4 regions of the Hahella chejuensis KCTC 2396 genome follow, and region 3 is predicted to be linked to each of the others. Evidence: predicted binding sites of a transcription regulator. Region 3 holds the regulator's gene; each other region holds the start of a gene.
The links. Region 3 encodes sigma-54, which starts transcription at its own class of promoters, with help from an activator protein. Its sites were predicted from a motif close to TGGCACNNNNNTTGCTNT; they were not measured.
Positions count from the first base shown of each region.

Region 1 (4,983 bases), 2.6 Mb from region 3:
CCAGTGGCGACAACCGCAGCAAGCCCACTCTGAGTCATTGCCTGAGCAATACCCAACGCAGCGCCAATTATCAAAATAAGCTCTACAGGCAACTTCCTGAATAACTCGTTCAAACTAATGAAGCGCATCAGTATGTAGAAAAGCAGCAAAAACAATGTGCCGTCAAAAAGCGAATATATCCCCATCGCACTTCCCAGCAACATCCCGAGAAAGCCAATGACAATAAGCGCGCTATTCAATCCAGAAAACTTCTGATTTGTACGCAACCCCCTGACGACAAGTAAATTTGAAGCCAGATTCGGCATATTCATAAAGTCGTCGCCAACAGCCAGAACCAGCGCATCACCCGGGAATATCCGGATTTTCCCCAAGCCGCCCTTTAAGCGCTCATCCCCCCGACGAATTGCTACAACACCAGCATCAAACATCGCCCGGAAGTTCACCTCTTTCAGAGTTTTCCCCTTCAGCTGCGATGATTGAGTCACTACAACTTCAACCAAATTTCTTTCGACGAGATCTTGCTTATCGTCAAACGGCTCCAGGCCCGGAAAATGACTTAGCAGTTGGACTTGGGAAATATCGCCGGCAAAAATGAGCACATCGTTCGGCTCAATCAATTCAGAAGGCGTAACCGGAGTAATGAGGTGACCACGCCGAATAATCTCAACAAGAAAAAGCTGCTCCAGGTTTCTGAAGCCATTCTCAGACACAGTCTTACCAATCAAAGAAGATTGCGGCAACACCGTATACTCAAGGAAGTACTCCGACTGCAGCGCAGACTTTGCTTTCCCATTCTTAGGCAAAGAGCGGACGCTTAAAAACACAATACATACACAGCCGCATAAAAATACAGGCAACCCAACCCACGCAAAATCAAGTAATGCTAATGGAGGATAGCCTGCCTCTCGAACAAATCCGTCGACGATAAGGTTGGTGGAAGTGCCGACGAGAGTGAGAACGCCCCCTAGAATCGAAGCATAGGAAAGAGGAATCAATAAGCGTGAAGGGGAAATAAAGTTATTATTCTTCAGCGGAGCGATCAGCGAACTAACAACTGCTGTATTATTTGCAAAACTACTTACAATCCCTGCAACTCCGATAGTCTTCAACAAGCTGCTACGCTCTGTTTCTCCAACTATCCAACCTGCCACTCGTGGCAGTAACAGCGTTTTTTCCAATGCAACTGAGCAAAGAAGTAATAAAACCAAAGAAGCTAGTGATGTATTGGTAAAATTCGCCAGCATTTTTTCACGATCCACTAGCCCCAAGGCATACAGGACAACCAGACCAAAAATGAAAACCATCGCAGGACGCAGGGATGTAGCCGCTAGCGCGACAAGGATAGACAAAACCACCAGCGCGGATAGCCAAAGATCCAATTCGCCGAACACGCTATCTCCTATTTAAGATAAGCCATCAAAGAACACATTCCACCACACCTTTTAAGCCCCTGCAATTACCGGCAGTTAGCTTAGGCTTAGCGCTTAATTTTTGATAGGCAGGAAAACCAAGAGAGATCTTTGACACGTTTTAAGGAGAGACTCTCCTAACTAATGAAGACATAAAGAGAACCATCCCACTTATATATGAGACATTAGAGTCAAGCCGAAATGATAACAGCGAGTTTAATTATAGCGCTCACAGGAGCATAAGGGGGACCAAACAAACAAAAGGGGCGTAAAGAAAACTTTACACCCCAATTGCTTCAGCTTTCAGACTGTTTGAATTAGGCTTTCTTACGACGAGAAAGACCCAAACCAACCAAGCCTAGACCCAGCATAGCCAGAGTGCCTGGTTCAGGAACGTTGTAACCGCCTTCGATAACGTCGTTAGCGCAGGTCATAGTCCAACGCAAACCTAGAGCGGTAGATTTGCTCAGGTCAGTGATACCTAAGTCAGCCAGAGTAATGGTGAAGGACAGCACACCCAAGTTACCAATGGTGTTGCTTGCGCCACTCAGATCAGTACTGGAAGTTTCGCCAGCTACCAGGCTAGCAGCATCTGTTCTAACGCCAACTTCTTGATTTACACGCACAGATCCAGGACCAGAAAGAACCAACTGAGACGCGTAGTCCACTTCTGACAAGCTGTACAAATCGCCAGTTGTTGAATCTAATGCGTATTCCCAATGCTCGCCATTGCTAACATCGTCGGTGCCGTAGCGGTTTGCTGCAGTGCCGTTTGGATTCCAGCCGTTAGTGCTGATGAAAAGATCGCCAAACTTATGACCCAAGCTATCCGCGCCTTCAAAGAAGTTGGTGTATACGTTGACGTAAAGGTTGTTTGCGTCGTAGGAAACTTCCATACGGTCCACTTGGTAAATGTCTGCATTTCCATAGACGTCGCCGTTATAGGAAAGACCAGCACCGTTGTAGCCGTCATTGATAGTAGCAGCATTTGCAGAAGCCGCAGCAACACCGATAGCCAGCGCCGCCAAAGTTGACTTAGTAAAAGAACTCATAACCGATTCCTTTTTTCTTTTGAAAGAAAGTGATGATAAACCCGGAGCAAAAAAAGCACAATATATGCCAAAAATAAAATATCTTTATTTTTCAAACACGTAAAACAACACCGATCTCAGAAACCCTATTGGAATGTAAAAAAATCTGACAAGATGGCCACATGAACACAAAACCTGTTGATCTCAGTTTTTATTCTTCTTTATAGTGCGCAATCACTGAATTTTAGTTGTGCGAGCAATGCGGTCAGAGTTAAAGAGAGTCAATCTAGTCACAATTCTCCTTGTTTTAGCGACCATATCCTTAGGCTATTGGCAGGAATGGCTGTCGCTTTTCCAGTTGTGGAACGACTCTTACGACTATACACATGGCTTTCTAGTGTTTTTTGTTACACTTTGGCTTCTTTACACAAAGCGCAATGAAATCCTATCTCTTCAACTAGATGGTTGGTGGATGTTTTTACCGGCCCTAATGCTAACCGCAGCAGCCCACTTATTAGCGAAAGCCGCCGATGTTAAAACTGTCGCCACCCTCAGCCTTCCGTGCTTCCTGCTGTTCACAGGTATATTCTTGTATGGAAAGCAGTTTTTTATAAAAGTCGCACCAACGCTATCACTGTTATTTTTCGCTCTCCCTGTATGGGACGACATTGCTCCACTGCTGCAATACATAACTGTATTCACCAATCAGCTGTTCCTTAGCGCTTTCGATATACCTGCTATAATAAGAGATCTATATATAACGATCCCTCAAGGGACCTTTTTTGTCGCTGGAGGCTGCAGCGGCTCCCGCTACTTGCTTGTCGCCATGTTCATTTCTAATGTCTATGGAATTCTTTATCTCAAAGACATTAAACGAAGTTTATTGCTATTCTTCTTTAGCATCTTTTTTTCGATGCTTGCAAACTGGATACGTGTTTTTGGCATTATTTATGCCGGATACCAAACAGATATGCAAAGCTCCCTTGTTAACGATCACGAGGTTTATGGCTGGATTATTTTTGCGGTTGTATGTCTATTGCCAGTATTTGTTGCTGCGCACTGCATCGAAAAAGGCGCCCCTGTGGCAAATAGTGAACCCGCCACGATACCGCCGCCGCCTTCAACACAAAACTCGTTCAAACGCGCCTATACAGGCCTTTGCGTGACGCTGGCTATAATGCTCATATCTCCTATTTGGACCAGCCTACTTTCCGCCTCCTCAAGCAACGGCGTTTTAGTTAATAGAGAATTGCCTGCTGGCGAAGGAGACTGGAAGGGGCCTCTTCTAAAGGAAAACGCATGGAAACCAAACTTCCACAATGCGGACTTAGATGCTTCTGGCGTTTATATTAACTCAGAAGGGGAAAGTCTACAGCTAAGCGTTAGCTGGTACTACGAACAACATCAAGGGAAAGAGTTGGTTTATTACGACAATCATTTATTCGACGAAAAGGAGTGGATCCTCGTTAGCTCAGAAAAAATAGCCATACCCGCTGGTACAGGAACATTCGACGCCAAAGAAACGATATTAAAAAGCAAGTCTATTCAGGATTCCTATGTAGTTATTTATCACTGGTACCAAATTGGCGAATTTACAGCCAACACCAACCTAAAGGCCAAGTTATTTGGTGCACTCGCTAGACTAACAGGTAGTGATTCTGGCGGATTGTTAGCCACAGCAAAATACTGCAAATCTATTGGCAACTGCCAAGAGTACAAAAAGAGTCTTCTATCATTGTCAGCGAACGTTCACAGTTTTTTTAAGTAGACCGACCAAGCGCTGATAGAATCATATATCTCCCAAAGCAATGAAAGCATTAAAAAACATCATCAAATACGCAGTACAATCCGTCAAGTACGCACAGTTTAGGCTAAAAGCAAAGTCTTTTAACGCTCCAACTCTATATGTCCTGACCTACCATAGAACACTTCCGTCAGGCGACCCTCGTCGAGATTTTGAGCAACCTGGTATGATGATTGCGCCTGAGCATCTAAAAAGTCATATACGCTGGCTGAAAGAGATTGGAGGCGAGCCCATATCTTTAACTGAATGGAGACAAATGAAGTCCAATCTAAAGCCAGGCCTTTATTTTGCGGTTACATTTGATGATGGCTGGAAAGACAATCATGAATTTATTACTGAGTTCTTAGTCGGCCAGAAAATACACAGCACTGTATTTCTTGTGGCGGACTATATCGGCACTGACCTCTTATTCTGGCCAGAAAAACTTTTATACCTTCTAAAAGAAACCGCCATTAGCAAGCCAGAAGCCTTTACCCTGCCGCAGTTTAACTGGTTAAAGGAGCTAGGGGCCAAGCTTGAATGGCCAGCAGGCCTGCCAGACACCGAAGAGTTGGACCCTGTAGTTAATTTATGCAAAAGTCTAGATGACGCCACCATACATCAAAATGTAGATGCAACGCTTTCCGCGACTTTTGGAAGCTCCCCCGCCATATCCAGCCCAACTCAATTAGTTGATGCAAATGACATTGCGCAAATGCTGAGCACTGGCTTTATCCACTTCGGGTCCCATACCTGCCGC
Region 1 covers NC_007645.1:2,815,708-2,820,690, reverse strand. The annotation lists gene HCH_RS12405 (SLC13 family permease) at 1-1,391, opposite strand, end outside; gene HCH_RS12400 (PEP-CTERM sorting domain-containing protein) at 1,727-2,461, opposite strand; gene xrtA (exosortase A) at 2,700-4,208, shown strand; gene HCH_RS12390 (polysaccharide deacetylase family protein) at 4,249-4,983, shown strand, end outside.
Region 1: a site for sigma-54 is predicted at 2,514-2,531, ahead of HCH_RS12400 (PEP-CTERM sorting domain-containing protein). Genes of this name have one in related genera too.

Region 2 (4,983 bases), 1.5 Mb from region 3:
GGAGCCTTGTGGCCAGTGATCTGATTACGGTTACTGGCGTTATGAATTTAGACAACGCTCAAATTGAAGCCTCGTCTTTAATGACTGAATTCGCTGGCCGTATTCAGGGCGCTGGAGATATTACCGGTAATGTTAAGAACACGGATAAAGGAACCGTCGCGACGGGAGCAAACGGTTCTTCTTTGAATATTGATGGAAACTATACGCAGGGGCATAGCGGCACTTTGGAGCTGACCTTGGGCGACTGGGATGCGATTGGCGACTACAAGCTAAATATCAACGGTGACGCTGATCTGGACGGCATTCTGAAGATTGATCTTTGGGATACGTTTAAACCCCAGCTGAATGACGTGTTCACGCTGATCAAAGCAGACAACATCAATGGTATGTTCAGCGACTTTGTGTTGCCGAAACTGTCTCCTGGCTTAGGTTGGGATTGGGGAAGCGACATGGTGGCGGGCTTGGAAACGTTTAGCCTGAAGGTCGTCAAAGGCGTGCCAGAGCCTTACACCATCGTGCTGATGACTATTGGCCTGGCTGGATTCGCTGGCGCGAGACGTTTTCGTAAAGCGGCGTAATCCCAGTCCTGTTTATTGAGATATTCCGCCCGTACTTTGTGATATCGCAAAGTACGGGACTTACCTTCCTACTCCTGACAGTCTGTGACCATTTACTGCACACCTCGCCCGTTAACTCCTGTCGATATTAATCGTCGTTTCTGACCCTACAATTCATAACCTCAACGTTTCATGGTCTCAGTGTGAGCGCTGTACATGGATGCAAAATACAAGTTTTCTGAACAAGGAAGAATTCTTGTAAGTTATTGATTTATATAGTCAAAATATTTTACATGAAACGTGACGAATTTTACGGAAACCATTTTAAGTGCATGAATTTAATATAAAAAATAATTCTGGCTCGTACTTTGCTGAAACGGCTCCGCCTAAAAACGAACTATTACACAAGGGGTGTAACAATGAAGACTACTCAAGGTCTAGGAATTTTAACTTCATTAGTATTTGTAAGCTGTGCTTCCGTCTCCCAGGCGGCGGTGATTGACTGGAGCAATGTAAGCGGCGGTGACTTTAACAATGGAGCAAACTGGGCGGGAGGCTCGGCGCCAGGCGCTGCAGATACAGCATCATTCAATACGGATGTTGCCGGTTCGTATAGCGCATCCTTATCGCAGGACGCCAGTGTCAATGATGTGTCAGTAATAAATGACGACGTCGTGATCAATTTGAGTGGACATAACCTGGATACAGCTAGAGGTATAACGGTAGGCGGAGCTAAAGCCGGGAAGCTCGTAATGCGGGATGGCGCTTTTAATAAAGAGCAAGGTTATGAAGGTGAGCGTGTCTCTATCTCAGTTGGTAGCCAGGCTGATACTTACGGAACGCTTGTATTCGACAATGTTAACTTCGGCCGCAACGGTACCCATAGAGTGCAATATCAGATCGGCCACTTTATGGGTACCGTTGGGAAGGGCGCTTTGCAGATCAGGAATGATTCGAGAGTTTCGGGCCAGGATGCCTTTATTGGAGCGGGCAGTGAAATGTCGGTCACTGGAGGATCGAGTTTTTCTGCGATGAATGACTTCACACTAGAGAATAGCGCTTCACTTGACATTTCTGAGGGGGGGAGCGTTGGTGTTTCCTTTGGCGATATCAGTGGTGACGCTCTGGTGAGTGGCGAAGGTTCTAGTTTATTCTTTTCTGAAATCGGTCATATAAGTGGCGCTTTGACCTATCAAGATGGAGCTACAGGAGATGGCAGTAACACCAGTGTCGTCGGTAAGTTGATTATTGATGGAGTGGGTTCTGAGTATGAAAACACCACATATTTGATGTCCATAAGCGGAAACGCGACTGTCACCAATGGAGGCCTTCTTAAATCCGCAGATGCTATCTCAGCAATACCAGGAGGCGTATTGCTGTTGGATGAAGGTAAGGTCGCCGCGCAAAGAGTGATGACGGAAGGCGGTAAAATACAAGGGAATGGCGACATAACCGGTGATGTCCAAAATACATATGAAGGGACTATCGCGACGGGAGCAAACGGTTCTTCTTTGAATATTGATGGAAACTATACGCAGGAGCATGGCAGCACGCTGGAGCTTACCTTGGGCGACTGGGATGCGATTGGCGACTACAAGCTGAATATCAACGGTGACGCTGATCTGGACGGCATTCTGAAGATTGATCTTTGGGATACGTTTAAACCCCAGCTGAATGACGTGTTCACCCTGATCAAAGCAGACAACATCAATGGTATGTTCAGCGACTTTGTGTTGCCGAAACTGTCTCCTGGCTTGGGCTGGGACTGGGGAAGCGACATGGTGGCGGGCTTGGAAACGTTTAGCCTGAAGGTCGTCAAAGGCGTGCCAGAGCCTTATACCATCGTGCTGATGACTATCGGTTTGGCGGGATTCGCTGGCGCGAGACGTTTCCGTAAAGCGGCGTAAGCCCAGTCCTGTTTATTGAGATATTCCGCCCGTACTTTGTTAAATTGCAAAGTGCGGGCTTTTACGTTCCCTTCTTTTAATCTGCCTTAATCTATACGTATCTGAACTTTATTTGTTTATTTATAAAACAAATTCTCACCTAGTTGTCTTTTCTTGTATATGGTAAGTCTTCTTTATAAAAATGAGATTTGCTGTCACATATATATTGATAGTACAAGTATTCTTAATAGTTAAGTATGCTTGTAAGATGTTGATTTATATAGTCAAAATATTTTACATATTTGTCTTGTTGAATATTTTATAAGTTATATATTGTTGATTTTAAATATAAAAATATTCTGGTCCGCACCTTGCTAACGAGTCTGCGCCATATAAATGAACTAATACACAAGGGGTGTAACAGTGAAGACGACTCAAGGTCTGGGAATTTTAACTTCATTCGTGTTTGTAAGCTGCGCGTCTGTTGCACAGGCAACAGTCATTGACTGGAACAATACAAGCGGCGGTGATTTTAATAATGACGCAAATTGGGTGGGAGGGACGGCTCCCGGCGCATCGGACTCAGCTTCGTTCAATACGGGTGCAGACAGCGCTTATACCGCGTCACTGTCTGAGGACGTAAATGTTCAGGGCGTTTCAGTGAAGAGCGACGAGGTTGTTATTGACCTCGATGGTCATAACCTGGAAATGCAAGATGGTATTTCTGTAAACAGCCATTCAGGCGGACATTTAACACTGAGGAATGGTGAACTCAATCGGTATAGAGACGACACGGACGAAGAAATAAAAATACTGATAGGAAGTGAGAGCGGTACTAAAGGCAGCCTTGTTCTTGATGGCATGGAAACAGGAAGAAGCGCCTTTTTAGGGATGAAATATTATGTTGGCTTTTCAGACACGGATAGCGGAGGAGGCGAAGGGTCGCTAGAGCTGAAAAATAAGACGCATATTACCGGATACTCTACTCATGTGGACGGCAGGTTAGCGTTCAACGATCAGTCCACCATGTCCCTAAACGAAGATGTGCAGTTAAGAAACGGGGTGCTCGAAATTAATAGTGGTTCTTGGTTGACTGCAGAGGAAGCGGAACTTAATGGAAAAGTGCTTATGGATGGGGATAACTCAAGCCTGAGCGCACATTATATGAATCTGACGGAAGAAGGGACTATTAGTATAACTAACGGCGCCAGGGTCTCTGCGGAATTCGGTAGCTACTATGGAAAGGTAGTGATAGATGGAAAGAACTCTTCAATGGACATGTGGGATACAGCTTATTTTGGTGAAGACCTGATAATTCAAAATGGCGCAACCATGACGGGTAGCTATATCAAAATTGGTAAGAGTTTAACCATCGAAGCAGGTTCTAAGTTTGATGAAGGAAGTTATTTCTTCATTGATGGAACGACAACGGTTAAAAACGGAGCAAGTCTCTCAAGCAGAGAGTTAATTGTCAGATCTGGTGGCGTACTGGTGATGGAAGACAGCGATGTCGACGTGAATATTATGCAAACGGAAGGCGGCAAGGTCCAAGGCTCTGGAGTGATCAGAGCGGGAGACGTTCCTGGAGAATACTCTACTATTGTATGGAACAATGACGGCGGCGTTGTCGCTACAGGAGAAAACGGCGGGACTCTGACCATCAAAGGGGAGTATTGGCAGGAGGAGAGCGCCACCTTGCAGTTGACGTTGGGGGATTGGGGCTCAATTGGCGACTTTATGGTCAATGTTGAAGATGAAGCGAGACTGGATGGTATTCTTAAAATCGACCTCTGGGAAACTTTCAAACCTGAAGTGAATGACGAGTTTTCACTATTTAGCGCGAGTAACATCAGCGGTATGTTCAGCCATTTTGAGCTGCCGGATATCGGTCCCTATCTGGAGTGGATCTCGAAAAGCCGGGTGGTTGAAGGGATGGAAACTTTTAGTATAAAAGTCATTAGAGCGCCCGAACCCTACACCCTGGTTCTAATGACCATCAGCCTGGCTGGATTCGCTGGCGCGAGACGTTTCCGTAAAGCGGCGTAACTAGGCTCAAGCAGCTTTAAGTATGGCTCGCTCTTCAAATGAAGTAGTTGGGCGGGCTATGCTTTTAGAATATTTTGACGTCTTGGCCAGGAAGTGGCATAGGATATGCTGACGTCAGTATGTGAACGCTCATACAAGGAGGAAGGCATGAGTCTCATTGCAATAGCGGAAAATCTCTGGATCTACAACGGCGAAGCGGTTCCCTACTTTGGATTGGCGTATACCACCCGTATGACAGTGGTGCGCTTGTCCAACGGCGATATCCTCGTTCACTCACCCACTCGTTATGATGACGCACTGGCGCGGGAAGTGGCGGAGTTGGGGCCAGTCAAATATCTGGTGACGCCGAATAAACTTCATCATTTGTTTTTGCCCCAGTGGATGGAGCGCTTTCCTGACGCGGCCTGTTACGGCACTCCTGGCTTGCAGGAAAAACGTAAGGATATTTCCTTTGACGGCTTACTGGGTGAGAACCCGGAGCCGGGGTGGGAAAA
Region 2 covers NC_007645.1:6,997,592-7,002,574, reverse strand. The annotation lists gene HCH_RS31095 (PEP-CTERM sorting domain-containing protein) at 1-578, shown strand, start outside; gene HCH_RS31090 (PEP-CTERM sorting domain-containing protein) at 977-2,464, shown strand; gene HCH_RS31085 (PEP-CTERM sorting domain-containing protein) at 2,867-4,489, shown strand; gene HCH_RS31080 (DUF4336 domain-containing protein) at 4,637-4,983, shown strand, end outside.
Region 2: a site for sigma-54 is predicted at 2,804-2,821, ahead of HCH_RS31085 (PEP-CTERM sorting domain-containing protein). Genes of this name have one in related genera too.

Region 3 (4,983 bases):
AGGTCTCAAGAAAACTGATGATATGTTGCAGCATCTGTTCCGGTTCCGGATGCTGCTTCAGGAATTCAATGATTTCCTGATCGGTGCCTTTGTAGCCGCGCAGCGCGGTATCCCAGTAAGGATTGGGGAGGCAGCGCACGTCAAACACCATGTCGGAATCTGACGGTACCCCATGCTTGAAGCCGAACGACTGAAAGAGTAGGGCCAGCTCTTGGGTTTTATGTCCGATAACCCTGATCTTAACCTGATCTCGTAACTGGTAGATGGAAAGATCGCTGGTGTCTATATAGAGGTTCGCCAATGTGGCGATCGGCTCCAATAGCTGCTTCTCTTTGGCGATGGCTTCTTTCAGCGATGTGCTTTTGCTGCTCAGCGGGTGCTTGCGACGCGTTGCATGAAAACGTTTGATCAAGGTGGCGTCGTTAGCGTCAAGATAGATGATTTCCACATCAATATTATGCGCTTGCAGAGCGGCGTAAATAGACGGGAAATCAGATAAATCCCTATAAAGATTACGCGCGTCTATGCTGACGGCGAGTTGCTGGTTTTGGGTTTTTCCCTGGTCCAGCACCTCTTGGGTGAGAGGCGAGAGGAGACCGATAGGCAGGTTATCGATGCAGTAATAGCCCATATCCTCCAGGACATGGAGCGCCGTACTTTTTCCAGAGCCTGAACGACCGCTTACGATAATCAGCTTCATGTCTTCCTCTTTCCATCGAAGCTGGACTATTTCTCCAGCACCCTCCTGAACAGGGTTTCGTCGTTGTCACAGTCGCGTAGATGTTCGCAGAAGCGACGGTCATTGAACTTCTGGGCCAATTGGCTCAGCAGGTCTAAATGTTCGCTGGTAGCCTCCTGAGGCACAATCAGAACGAACAGAAGGTCGACGGGTTCGTTGTCTATGGCGTCAAAAGGGATTTTGTCCTTGAGCGTAATCAGAGCCCCTATAATGCGATCGCAGTTTTCCAGACGGCAATGGGGGATCGCAATACCCTGGCCGATACCGGTGCTGCCGAGTCTCTCACGGCATACCAGGTTGGTAAAAATGGCGTTCTCGTCCAAAAACGGAAAATGTTGCGCAATCAGATTGGCGATATATTCGAGAACGCGTTTCTTACTCGAGCCCGACACCCCACAGCGTGTGAGGGCGGGCGAGATAATAGACTCAATAGTTAGTGTGGTTTGGGCCATGTTCTGTTATCTGGCGGATGCGCCGTGCATCCGATCAACGTGCTTCTCTTTGTGTTTGAGGATCTGGCGGTCTAATTTGTCCACCAGCGCGTCAATGGACGCGTACATATCTTCGTGTTCAGCATTGGCATGCAGGTCAGCGCCGCTAATGTGCATGGTTGCTTCCGCAATCTGACGCTGTTTTTGAATGGAGAGCGTAACTTGGACATTACTGATACTGTCGAAGTGTCGTTCAAGTTTGTCGAACTTGTTGTTAACGTAGTCTTTCAGTGCTTCAGTTAACTCGACTTGATGTCCGGTGATGTTCATTTGCATACTTTGCTCCTAATGCCAATATACGGTGCATTATGAATTTTGCACTTCCATGAAAAATACTAGCACATCCATTTTGTGACTATTTGATTTAAGTCTTATGCCTGTATTCCTCCTTTTAAATTAATCGCTTACGTTCATTGGAAGGCGGAATGGAAAGCGCCTCCCGATACTTTGCGATCGTGCGACGGGCGACATTGATGCCCTGGTCGCCGAGCAGCGCAGCAATCTTGCTGTCGCTCAAAGGTTTCTTCGGTGATTCCGCCGCGACTAACTTCTTGATAATAGCTCTAATAGCGGTCGAAGAACACTCGCCACCCGTGTCTGTGCTGACATGGCTGGAGAAAAAGTACTTCAGCTCAAATACGCCGCGAGGAGTGTGCATATATTTCTGGGTGGTCACCCGGGAAATGGTTGATTCATGCATTTCCACTGCTTCCGCAATATCGTGCAGCACCAGCGGCTTCATCGCCTCTTCGCCGTACTCAAGGAATCCTTGCTGATGTTCGACGATTTGTGACGCAACTTTCAACAGAGTTTCATTACGGCTTTGCAAGCTTTTGATAAACCAGCGCGCTTCCTGTAACTGATCGCGTAAGTAAGTGTTGTCGGAGCTATTGTCCGCACGTCTCACCAAGCCCGCATAGCCTGGATTGATGCGGATCTTAGGGGCGATTTCCGGGTTCAGCTCCACCAGCCAGCGGCCATTGTTTTTTTTGACGATAACATCAGGAACCACATATTCGGTATTACTTTCCTGAATGCCTTCTCCCGGTCTTGGGTTCAGGCTTTGAATCAGCTTGAGCACTTCCCGCAGGTCGTCTTCCTTCAGGCGACTGCGGCGCATCAACTGGGCATAGTCGCGATTGCCAAGCAAGTTGATGTAATGGCTGACCACGAGTTTGGCCTGTCCTAACCAGGGCGTATCTTTGGGTAGCTGATTCAGCTGGCTCAGCAGGCAGTCCTGCAGGTTACAAGTAGCGACCCCGGCAGGATCAAACTGCTGAACGCGCTTTAACACTGCGCGTACTTCGTCCAACTCAATTTCTTCTTCGCCCTCAGTCTGCAGCCCACTGTGAATTTCATCGGGAGTGAGGGAAAGATAGCCGTCGGGATTGACCGCATCGATTATCGCAACGGCGATCATGCGGTCAATGTCGGACATGGGGGTAAGATTGAGTTGCCAGAGAAGGTGATCTTGCAGGGTTTCGCCTTTGCTGTTGCGGGACTCGAAATCGTATTCGTCATCCTCGCCGCCGCTGTAGCTGCTTGACCCGCTTTGAAAGACATCGTCCCAGGCGGTGTCGACGGGCAAGTCGTTCGGTATGGAGTCGGACCAGTTATCCTCCTCGGCGAACCCGCCTTCGTCCATGCCGGACTCTTGAGCTCGCTCTTTGCTGGAGTTATTGGCGAGCATGTCGCTGATCGTATCGTTCTGAACGTGGTTGGGGGACTCTTCCTCTTCAGACACTTCCAGCATGGGATTGGACTCAAGCGCTTGTTGAATCTCTTGCTGTAAATCCAGTGTTGAAAGCTGCAAAAGTTTTATTGCTTGTTGCAGTTGCGGGGTCATAGTGAGCTGTTGACCCAGCTTTAACTGCAATGAAGTTTTCATAACCATCTGATGCTTACCACCGATTCAGGCACAGATCTTGTGAGTTTGTCATAGTTATTGAGCGCTTTAATCCTAAGCTCTTGAGCCTTGGGGTCCATCTTGAATGGAAGCCGCCGGTTAAACTAAAGTTTGAACTGGTCACCCAGATAGACCTCTCTAACCTTTGGGTTGGCAAGGATATCACTAGGGGCGCCGCTTGCGATAATAAATCCTTCACTGACAATATAGGCGCGTTCACAAATATCCAAGGTCTCGCGCACATTATGGTCTGTAATTAAGACGCCGATGCCGCGCTTTTTAAGATGTTCGATAATCTGCTTGATGTCGTTGACGGAAATAGGGTCCACCCCGGCAAAAGGCTCGTCCAGTAGTACAAACTTTGGCTCCGTGGCGAGCGCGCGAGCGATTTCCACGCGGCGGCGTTCACCCCCGGAGAGGCTCATGCCAAGGCTTTTACGAATGTGGGTTATGTGAAATTCATGGAGCAACTCCTCCATTTTTTGCTTGCGTTCCTTGCGGTTCAGATCCGCCCTGGTCTCAAGAATGGCGTAAATGTTGTCTTCCACAGACAGCTTTCTAAATACGGACGCTTCCTGAGGTAGATAGCCAATGCCCTTGCGCGCTCTCCCGTGCATGGGCAGGCTGGTGATTTCGGCATCGTCAATAAATACGCTGCCTTTGTCGCTGGGGATCAGTCCCACCACCATGTAGAAGCAGGTGGTTTTGCCTGCGCCGTTAGGTCCGAGGAGGCCAACGATTTCGCCGCTGCGAATTTCAACGGAGACATCTTTTACTACAGGCCGTTTTTTGTAAGCCTTGGCCAGGTTTCTGGCGGCGAGAGTGCTCATTGTTTATTAGATTTGGGCGGATGATAGATGATTTCAACCTGCTCGGTTTGATTGCCCGATGAGGCTCCCTTCGCTGTGACTAAGCGTTTGTCTGTGAAATAAATAATTTCTTCGCCTTCTACTGAACTATTGTCCTGGAGAATGCGCGCATGGTTACGCATAACGACTTTACTCTGGCTGCGATCATAGTCCATGCTTTCTGCGTAAGCGTGGGTTTCAGTTTGTTTTTCTGCGTCAAATTGCACCAAGTGAGCGGGCTTACCCGTAGCTTGGAAGCGGCTGATGCCCTTGTCGTCAGTGTATAAAACAACTTTGTCCGCTTCGATGCTGGATTTGCCCTGGGTAATGACGACATTGCCGATATAGGTGTCGATGCCCTTTTGACCATCTCTTTCCCAGCGCCCGGCTTTAATACGCACTGGTTCGTCGCTCCCGTTAAGAAGGTCTAAAGCGTGGCTTAATGGAGTGAAAACCAGGGCCACCAACAGCGCCGCTGTGAATAGTTTACTTGGGTTGTGCATAAACGCCGGTTACCTGAGAAAGTAATACAATAAGCTTTTTATCAATGTCCGCCTCCATTCCGACAGCGGTTAACTGATTGATATTTGAAGTTATCTTAACGGGTTGATCGGTGCTGATAAAGCGTGACTTGTTGTTATAGTCGAGTGCTTGCGTTTGCATGAGGATCGGCGCCCCGTCGTCGGAAGCGCCATTTACTTCCACGTCTCCGCGCAGCTTCAGGGTGTCCTGCTTAATGAGCAGTTCGCCTTCCAAAGACTCTACATGCCAACTTTTCTCTCCTTGCTGGAAGATTTCCAGGTTGGGGCGCGTCAATACGCCGGTGTCCGTATCGGGATAGTGTTTCGCCAATTGGCTTTGTAAGCGACTGGTGAGTACGCCTTCTTTGTTGTAAGTCGTATAAACCGCGTTAATGACAAAGGCGTCAGGTTCGTCTTTCAGGAGTTGCTCTTCCTCGAAGAACGGTACGTTTGCTTCGTCTTGATAGGCGGCCAGATA
Region 3 covers NC_007645.1:5,457,564-5,462,546, reverse strand. The annotation lists gene rapZ (RNase adapter RapZ) at 1-700, opposite strand, end outside; gene ptsN (PTS IIA-like nitrogen regulatory protein PtsN) at 727-1,191, opposite strand; gene hpf (ribosome hibernation-promoting factor, HPF/YfiA family) at 1,198-1,506, opposite strand; gene HCH_RS23895 (RNA polymerase factor sigma-54) at 1,622-3,118, opposite strand; gene lptB (LPS export ABC transporter ATP-binding protein) at 3,241-3,966, opposite strand; gene lptA (lipopolysaccharide transport periplasmic protein LptA) at 3,963-4,487, opposite strand; gene lptC (LPS export ABC transporter periplasmic protein LptC) at 4,471-4,983, opposite strand, start outside.

Region 4 (4,983 bases), 570 kb from region 3:
GCGTATCTCGGGTGTTCTGTGAGCTAAATCTGGACAAACGCCGTAACATGCCAATATCATTGCCATATTAATAACACTGTGCCGATATAAGCATGATACAATGCCCGCATGATTATAGATGATGCTCGCTCATTACCTGCCGCCGCGCAGGAAGAAAAAAGAAAACAAGCCGTGCGACTGCGCAAGCAGGGATACAGCTATCATGAAATAGCCGATAAGGTCGGCGTCCATAACCTGACGGTGGGGAAATGGATCAGAGCTTATGAAGCGCACGGGTTTAGCGGGATTAAGTCAAAGCCCCGCGGACGAGAGCCCGGTTCAGGACAGCGACTGACGCTAACCCAGGAGAACCGGATCAGGCTTTTGATTACCGATAACAGCCCGGATCAGCTCAAGCTGGAGTATGCGCTTTGGACCCGTAAGGCGGTGCAGCAGCTCATTGCGCAGGAGACGGAAGAACAGCTGGCGATCCGAACGGTCGGCAATTATCTGGCCGCCTGGGGTTTCACGCCACAGAAACCGGCGAAAAAAGCGTATGAGCAAAACCCGTCTCTAGTCGAGAAGTGGCTGAAGGAGGACTACCCGGTCATCAAGGGACGAGCCAAGGCGGAAGGGGCTGAGATCTATTGGGGAGACGAGACAGGGCTGCGAAGCGACGCCCAGCATGGGCGGGGCTATGCGCCCCAAGGGAAAACGCCGGTGATTCGCCTGAACGCCAGGCGGGAGTCGGTCAATATGATCTCGGCGATCAGCAACCAGGGCAAAGTGAGGTTTCAAATCTATGATGGAACGATGGACGCGGACCGGTTGACAGGGTTCATGAAGCGGCTGATCAAAGACGCCAGACGCAAGGTCTTCCTGATACTGGACAATCTGAGAGTCCATCACTCCAAGGTGGTGAAAGCCTGGCTTGAGGAGAACCGGGACCATATTGAAGTATTCTATTTACCCGCCTATTCCCCGGAATTGAACCCGGACGAACACTTGAATTCGTGACTTAAAAGCGGGAGTTCACAGCGGTAAGCTGGCGCGAAAGAAAGGGGATCTCAAAAAAGAAAATCCGATCACATATATGTATGTTGCAAAAGAAACCTGCGAGGGTGAAAAAATACTTTAATCACCCAAGCATCAAATATGCGGCATAGAATGCCTATATCGATCCCAGGTTAATGGTTGAGCATATCCGACTGGAAACTCTGACTATGAATGGCGTTAATTAGAGGTGGGCTAGTAACCAGCAATGGTTTGATCAAGAGGTTCACATTAGGTTGGAGGAGAGGGGCTAAATCTGCAAGAAGCCTGTGTTGGGCGGAACAGGTTGTCCGTGTAAAACTAGCTGAATACATTGAAGTAAAAGGGCGATATATAACGCCCTTCTTTACAGTGTAACTTAGCTTTTTCTACGGCGAGCCAACAGACCTGCTAAGCCAAGTCCCATTAGCGCCAAGCTAGTAGGCTCTGGAACTACTGAGGCCACAACAATGTGGTCTTTTTCTGTGGCGACTCGGCCGCCGTCAACGGTGGCATAGATATCAAAGTCGTGAGTTCCTGGAGTGGTGCCAGTAAAGGTGACCTCAAACTCGTAAGTAGCTGCGGCGTCACGAGAGAATGAGCCTGTATATACGCCCGGAGATACAGACACCATGCCAGGAGGAGCCTCGGAAATATCAAGCGCTACTTCGGTGTACGTGGAAATGGCGTCGGAAATTGCCGCATTAATTGTGTCTACGAGTGAGGATGTGTCAATGCCTGAGTGATAGGTGCCGCCAGTTGCTGCGGTGATACGGCTCGCCTGGCCGGCGCCATCAAGGCAGTAACCTACTCGGCAGCTTGAAGCTACGTCAATTGCTTCCACTTGAATGCTCGCCGCTTGGAGGGCGGCAGTGGCGCTAGCTTCGGTTGAGCCTAGAGATGGGTCGTGGCCTGTCGCGTCACCGAACCACAGAAGGATGCGTTCAGCATCTGGGCGCCATGAAACAGTGTTTGCTACTTGCTCAAGTGCGTAGATATTTGCCTCGGGGCGGTCATACCCCCCAAATGCCTCCCAATTATTAATGGCTGCTTGTGTCGCAGAAGCGTCAGCAGTCATATCAGTGAGTGTGCGGTAGGTAAAGGCGTCGCTTATATCACGGTAGCCGCCAACTCCAAAATTAATGTCTCCAAAGCCTGCTGCGCTACTCAATATTGAGCTTGCCGCTGCTTTTACCGCAGCGATATCACTTCCCATGCTTCCGGTTTCGTCCATCAGGAAGAATACGTCTACTTTGGAAGTGGTGGCTTCTGCATCAATGGTCACGGTCTTGGTAATAGTTACGCTTTCGCCTACGCCCAATGTTGCAGAGTAGGAAGAAGGGGAAATAGAGTCCGCCATTGCCGAAAGTGGCAATAGCGCTGTTAGCGCAAAAGAACACGCCAATCGTTTCATTGTTATCTCCTGATGTCGATTGTAGTTAGTGAGCTTGTTAATAAATGAAGTGTTTAGAATTGACTCAATGTCCCAATAAGCATAAAACTAGCCATATTTATTTAAATGTTAATTATAATAATGACTTACTGTTCACCTTCTTGATGTTTGGTTTTCAAACAGATGTAAATCCATTGGACATGAAAAATAGAAGTATTCTCGGTGAATCTATGACGGGTTATTCTTAAAGGCTTATTTCTATATGGCAGGAAAAGAGGGTTGGACTAGGTCATAATATTCGGATTTGATTTTATAAAGCAGATTTTTCAAGATACTCTGCATTTTTAGGTAATTTTTATTCCTATTTATTATAAGGGTGGGGCAATAGGAAGCGCTGATAAAGTGTAAAGTCTTTGAACGGTAGGGGTTTCTTTCCTGCAGCGCCTACAGGCATAGATCGGGGGCGGCTCATATTGGGATTCTTATGACATACTAGTTAGTCGTGTTTATGTCTGGGCGTATAATACTTTTTCGACAGTGGCGGAAGCCTTTAAAAAAGAAGTGGGAGAGTCGCGATGAGCAGTGGGCATTTGGTGATATTTGATACGACCTTGCGAGATGGAGAGCAGAGCCCTGGGGCCTCCATGACGAAGAATGAGAAGTTGCGTATCGCCAAGGCGCTGGAAAAAATGAAGGTGGACGTCATTGAAGCAGGTTTCGCTATTGCCAGCCCTGGAGACTTTGAGGCCGTTAAAGCGATTGCTGAGGCTGTCAGCGAAACCACGGTATGTAGTTTGGCGAGAGCATTAGATAAGGATATAGAGCGCGCTGCTGAGGCGTTGAAGCCAGCCAAATTCGCTCGTATTCATACGTTCATAGCCACTTCCCCAATCCACATGAAGTACAAGTTGCAGATGCAGCCTGATCAAGTTGTGGAGCAGGCGGTCAGAGCAGTTAAACGCGCCAGGATGTATACAGATGATGTCGAGTTCTCTTGCGAGGATGCGGGGCGCTCAGAAATAGATTTTCTCTGTAGAATTATAGAGGCGGCTATAGCTGCCGGCGCGAGAACAATCAATATCCCTGATACAGTAGGCTATGCGATACCGCAGCAGTTTGGCGAAACTATTCATACTCTATTGGAAAGGGTTCCCAACGCAGATAAAGCAATATTCTCCGTACACTGTCACAATGATCTGGGGTTAGCCGTAGCGAACTCTCTTGCGGCGGTGATGAGCGGCGCTCGTCAGGTGGAATGCACTATTAACGGGCTGGGTGAGAGGGCGGGGAATGCGGCGCTAGAAGAGATTGTTATGGCGGTGAGAACCCGAAAAGATCTGTTTGCCGTGGAAACCCGCTTGGACACACAGTTCATAGTGCCAACTTCTCGTCTGGTATCGACAATTACAGGGTTCCCTGTGCAACCCAATAAGGCGATAGTCGGCGCCAACGCTTTCGCACATGAGTCTGGTATCCATCAGGATGGCGTGCTTAAACATAGGGAGACCTATGAAATCATGCAGGCGCAGGATGTAGGTTGGCGCACCAATAGTCTGGTGTTGGGTAAACACTCCGGCCGTAACGCCTTTCGCACCAGGTTGCATGAGCTCGGCTATGAGTTTGATTCAGAGACTGCGCTTAATGAAGCTTTTGCTCGTTTCAAAGATTTGGCGGATAAGAAGCACGAAATTTTCGATGAAGATTTGCAGGCCTTGGTTAGCGCGGTAGAGCTGTCCGAAGATGACGAAATTTATAAATTGGTCTGTATGTCAGTTTGCAGTGAAACTGGCGTTACACCTGTTGCGAAAGTCACTTTGATGATAAATGGTGATGAGAAAACGGCTTCTGCTGAAGGCGGAGGTCCAGTCGATGCGACTTATCGGGCGATAGAAGGAATAGCCTCTTCCGGCTCGAACTTGCAGTTATATTCGGTGAACAACATAACCAGCGGAACTGATTCACAAGGAGAGGTGACTGTTCGCTTGGAGCGTGGGGGCAGGATTGTTAATGGCGTCGGTGCTGACACCGACATTGTGATTGCGTCAGCAAAGGCTTATGTAAATGCCTTGAATCTAATTTCTTCAGATAAAAGGAAGCAGCATCCGCAGAGTGAAGTGTGATTCCTTCCTGCGCATAATGTTATGAACTTATTGTACGAAAACGACAGACAGACATATCTAACCGAAATGGGAGTTGCAGTGTGGTATGCGCGTCGTCCACTGTCAAATGCTGCTCCCTCCACTCTGTTTGAATTCGATGAAACATCTGAGGCGTCAGGTGGCCCAGCTGTGGAACGAGGCGAAGGTAAGCCCAGTCCGCCAAGAGAGCCATCATTAAAGAGCGCTCAACAGGCTGCGGCTCTTCGTCAAACGATGTCCGCAATCGCCCAGCCGGAGCAAGTAAAACAGAAAAAATTCCTGGAGCAGGAGAAGAGATTAAAACCAGTACCGGTAAACCCGTCCCCAGCAACTATCGATAAGCTGCGCGCGATGAGCATAAAGGGAGGCGACATTGGTATGTTGGCGTTGTCTAAGGGGGAGATGGAGATTAGCCCTGAGTCCTCCAGTGGCCAGCTTCTG
Region 4 covers NC_007645.1:6,028,434-6,033,416, reverse strand. The annotation lists partial or broken gene HCH_RS26540 (IS630 family transposase) at 109-1,145, shown strand; gene HCH_RS32760 (PEP-CTERM sorting domain-containing protein) at 1,391-2,425, opposite strand; gene HCH_RS26530 (2-isopropylmalate synthase) at 2,980-4,524, shown strand; gene HCH_RS26525 (hypothetical protein) at 4,546-4,983, shown strand, end outside.
Region 4: a site for sigma-54 is predicted at 2,502-2,519, ahead of HCH_RS32760 (PEP-CTERM sorting domain-containing protein). Genes of this name have one in related genera too.